Regions from separate parts of the Kineosporia succinea genome, predicted to be linked through region 2. Evidence: riboswitches for the same ligand, from Rfam matches in the RefSeq annotation. Region 2 holds a riboswitch; the other holds the start of a gene.
What was found. Region 2 has a riboswitch for thiamine pyrophosphate ahead of thiM (hydroxyethylthiazole kinase). Riboswitches for the same ligand answer to the same signal wherever they lie in the genome.
Positions count from the first base shown of each region.

Region 1 (2,192 bases), 4.5 Mb from region 2:
GCCGGATCGAGCATCGCGGTCGGCTCGTCGAGCAGCAGCAGACCCGGACCGAGCGCGAGCACCCCGGCGAGCGCCAGCCGCTGCCGCTCCCCACCCGACAGCCGCCCGGTCGGGTGCTCGACCGGGTACGGAAACCCGACCCCGTCCAGCGCTTTCGCCACCCGCGGCCAGATCTCCGACGTCGGCACGGCGTGGTTCTCCAGCCCGAAGGCCACGTCGTCACCGCAGCGGGCCAGCACGGTCTGAGCCTGCGGGTCCTGCAGCAGAAGCCCGGTCAGCGCCTGCCCGGCCCGCACCGCGTCCACCCGCGCGCGCCGGGCGACCACCCCGTCCAGAAGCAGTGATCCCTCCTCGTCACCCCCGGACTCCTCCGGGTCGAGAAGCCCCGCCAGCCCGGCCAGCAACGTGGACTTGCCGGCGCCACTGGCCCCGAGCAGCAGCACCCGCTCACCGGGCTCGATCCGCAGGTCGAGACCCCGCACGGCCCAGGCCTTCCGGGTTGAGTGCCGCCACCCCCAGTCCCGGGCCTCGACCACCGGTGGAGAAGACTCAGACACGTTCGGCACTACGTCCCGAGGCGAGCGGAGCGAGTGTTCCGGTGCGGGCCAGCGCCCCCGTGAGCAGCCACGACCCGAGCCCCGCGATCACCACGCCGGAGCCGGTCGCGATCACCACGTAGGCCAGCTTCACCCCCGGGCTGACCTCGGGGTAGTAGATCAGGCTGTCCATCAGGCCGACCACGACTCCCGCCCCGGCCCCTGCGAACAACGCGGACGGCAGGCCGTAGCGGCGGTACAGCAGCAGCGCGAAGACGACCTCGGCCCCCATCCCCTCGACCAGGCCGTACCAGACCGTCGCGAATCCCCACTCGTTGCCGACCAACGCCGACAGCGTCGCCGCGACCAGCTCGGTGTAGACCGCAGCCCCCGGCTTACGCACCACCAGCGCACCCAGCACCGCCGGGAACAGCCACACCCCCACCACGAGCGCGGACGCCGGGGGCACCATCGCGTCACGCAGCGGCGTCGACGCGGCGTTCCAGATCGCGAACACCAGGCCACCCGCCACCCCCAGCACACTGGCCGTGACGATGTCGACCACCCGCCAGCGCCCCGCCCGGGCCGTGGCCGCGGTGACCGCGACCCCCGCCGTGCCCACGAACAACGCGGCGGGCAGCGTCAGGTCGGCCAGGGTGGTACCGAAGACCGACATGCCCTCCGGTAGCCCGACCAGGTAGATCACCGCGGCCAGCACGACGGCACCGACCGCCGTGAACAACCGTGGCCCACTCCAAGGGGTACTGCTCATGTCCCGTGCACCTCCGTCATCGGAGGGGGGTTTCGACGGTCGGCGCATGCTGGTGGCACACACCTCGGCCAGAACCGAGAAAGCTCGACTCCCTTCGCCGGCATGACCCGGATCAGGTTCGAGGGTCTGCGATCGCTCGCACTCTCAGCGCCCTTGTGGCGCTCCCCTGTCGCTCTTGTGACCGTACACCTACTCAGCGGTTGCTGTGGACCCCTAGGACAGCGCAGCGATCCCGTGCCACCCTGTGACGGTGATCCTCAGGATGCTTCGCAGCACCACGCAGTCCGGACACGGGCCCAGCCCGCTGGCCCGGGTCGTCGCGCTGCTGATCCTCCTGGGCATGTTCGGCATCAGTGCCCCGGTGCTCGTACCGGTGGTGCGCTGGATCTTCTCGCTGCTCTGACGATGCCGCAGCCTGATCTTCAGGGCAGGATGGTCCTGGCACGACACGTCCGCGAACGAGGAGATCAGGCATGAATTCGGTGATGTGGAAGGTCCTGTCGGCCGTGTCCGCGATCGCCGCGGCACAGGCGGCCAACCAGAGTCTGAACCTGATCTGGAAGGGCGCCACGGGCAACAAGCCGCCGACGGTGCCCGAAGACCCGGAGACGACCTGGAAGGAAGCCATCGCCTGGGCCGCGCTCTCGGGCGCGATCATGGGTGTGGCCCGCATGTTCGCCACCCGTCAGGCAGCCGCCTACTACGTGCGGTCGACCGGCAAGATGCCCAAGGCGCTGGTCCGGGACTGACCGTGGTCCTCGATCTCTCGGGCAGGCCCCTCGTCCTCGACGGGGGCCTGTCCACCGAACTCGAACGTCAGGGCCACGACATCTCGGGTGCCCTGTGGTCGGCGCAGCTGCTGATCGACAACCCCACCGCGATCA
Region 1 covers NZ_JAUSQZ010000001.1:2,683,952-2,686,143, reverse strand. Annotated here, with positions in the region: gene J2S57_RS11690 (ABC transporter ATP-binding protein) at 1-557, opposite strand, end outside; gene J2S57_RS11685 (ECF transporter S component) at 550-1,308, opposite strand; TPP riboswitch at 1,381-1,486, opposite strand; gene J2S57_RS11680 (hypothetical protein) at 1,559-1,711, shown strand; gene J2S57_RS11675 (DUF4235 domain-containing protein) at 1,782-2,057, shown strand; gene mmuM (homocysteine S-methyltransferase) at 2,060-2,192, shown strand, end outside.
Region 1: linked by a shared signal. The riboswitch ahead of J2S57_RS11685 (ECF transporter S component) and the one ahead of thiM (hydroxyethylthiazole kinase) in region 2 are both predicted to bind thiamine pyrophosphate.

Region 2 (2,192 bases):
CGTCCAGCCCCTGCCGCAGCGCGGCCTCACCGGCCGGCGCCGCCGGCCCGTCGAAACCCTTCTCCTTGTCCACGTACGGCGTCACGTAGGCCGGGGTGTCCCGCTGGAAACGCCAGCCCTCGGCCAGTGCCCCGGCGTCGACCGCGTCGTAGCCGATCGAGTCGAAGAACTCGGTGACGACCTTCTTGGCGGACGCGTCGTCCCCGGCGATCAGGAGAGCGGAGCGGTCGGCGGCGCCCGACGGACGGGCCAGGGCCGCCAGGTGCACGAAGAAGATGTGGTTGAACCCCTTGACCACCTTCGACTCCGGCAGATGCGCCTGCAGAAGCTCCGAGGTGGTGGTCGATTCGTCGTCGAGCTCGGCGATCTGCCCGTCGCGGTCGGGGTAGTAGTTGTTCGTGTCGATGACGACCTTGCCCCGCAGCGGTTCCACCGGGACCTCGCGATAGTTCTTCAGCGGCACCGTCACGACGACGATGTCACCCGCCTGCGCGGCCTCGGCCGCCGTCGCTGCACGGGCCTTCGGCCCGAGCTCGGCAACCAGGCCGGCCAGGGTCTCCGGGCCCCGGCTGTTGCTGAGCACCACGTCGTGTCCGCCGGCGATCGCCAGGCGTGCGACGGTGCTGCCGATGTTCCCGCTTCCGATGAGCCCGATCGTTGTCATGACCGGCGGCAACCCCGGGGAACGCCGGCGCATTCCCGACGGCGCATTCCCGACCACCAGGACTCTTGCACTGTGACGGCGGAAGTGGCAGGGTCGGGGCGGAAGAGACACGGGGTGCCCCCACCGAACGGGGGCTGAGATCACACCCGTCGAACCTGATTCAGTTAGCACTGACGAAGGGATGTCTTCGGATGACGGGCTTCGCCGTACCCGAGAAGACTGCCGCGCAATCGGCCGCCGAGCTCCTGACCTGGGTCAGGCGTGAGTCGCCGCTGGTCCACTGCATCACCAACGACGTCGTCGTGAACTTCACCGCGAACGTCCTCCTGGCCCTGGGCGCGTCCCCGGCGATGGTGGACATTCCCGAGGAGTCAGGGGGTTTCGCGTCGGTGGCGGGTGGGTTGCTGATCAATCTGGGCACTCCGCACGCCGAGCGGCGTGCCGCCATGGAGGTCGCGGCGCGGGCCGCGGCCGATCACGGCACGCCGTGGGTGCTCGACCCGGTCGCGATCGGGGCGCTGCCGGTGCGCACGGCCCTCGCTCACCAGTTGCGTGATCTGGGGCCGAGTATCGTGCGGGGCAACGCCTCCGAGATTCTCGCGCTGGCCGGTGCGGGCAATGGTGGACGCGGCGTGGACGCGGTCTCGTCGGTGGACGCCGCGTCGGTGGTCGCGGTCGAAACCGCCCGCAAGACAGGCGGTGTGGTCGCGATCTCCGGTCCGGTCGACCTGATCACCGACGGAACCCGAACCGTGCGCGTCGCGAACGGGCACGAGCTGCTGACCCGGGTGACCGGCGGCGGGTGCGCGCTCGGGGCCGTGATGGCGGCGTTCGCGGCCGTCGAGCAGGATCGTCTGGCGGCCACCACCGCGGCCGTGCTCGTCTACACGATCGCGGCCGAGCAGGCCGCCGCGAAGGCCCAGGGGCCCGGCTCTTTCGCGGTCGAGCTGATCGACGCGCTGTACTCGATCACCGGCGACGACGTCGAGCGCCGGGCGCGGGTCCGGTGAGCCGCCGTCGTCGGGTGAGATCCGTGCGCCCAGACCGCACGAACGTCACCCGATCCGGGATGGCGACGCTGTGAGCGCCCTCGACCTCAGCCTCTACCTCGTCACCGACGCGGTCGCGGCCTCTCGCGCCGGGCTCCCGCTGCCGGAGCTCGTGCGGGCCGCGACCGAGGGTGGCGTCACCGCCGTGCAGGTGCGTGAGAAGCACGAGCCCGCGGCGGTCTTCCTGCGCACGGTGCTCGAGATCGCCGACGTGATCCCGCATCACGTCACGCTTCTCGTCAACGACCGCGTCGACGTCTACCTGGCCGCCCGGGAGCTCGGGGCCCGGGTGTCCGGCGTTCATCTGGGTCAGCGCGACCTGCCCGTGGAGACGACACGCCGGATCATCGGCCCCGACGCCGTTCTCGGCCTCAGCGCGGCGCATCCCGACCAGATCGCGGCAGCGGCGACGAGTTCGGCGCACGTCGACTACATCGGTATCGGCGTGCTGCGGGCCACCGACACCAAGCCGGATGCCC
Region 2 covers NZ_JAUSQZ010000001.1:7,199,133-7,201,324, reverse strand. Annotated here, with positions in the region: gene J2S57_RS31820 (NADPH-dependent F420 reductase) at 1-664, opposite strand, end outside; TPP riboswitch at 765-863, shown strand; gene thiM (hydroxyethylthiazole kinase) at 856-1,674, shown strand; gene thiE (thiamine phosphate synthase) at 1,745-2,192, shown strand, end outside.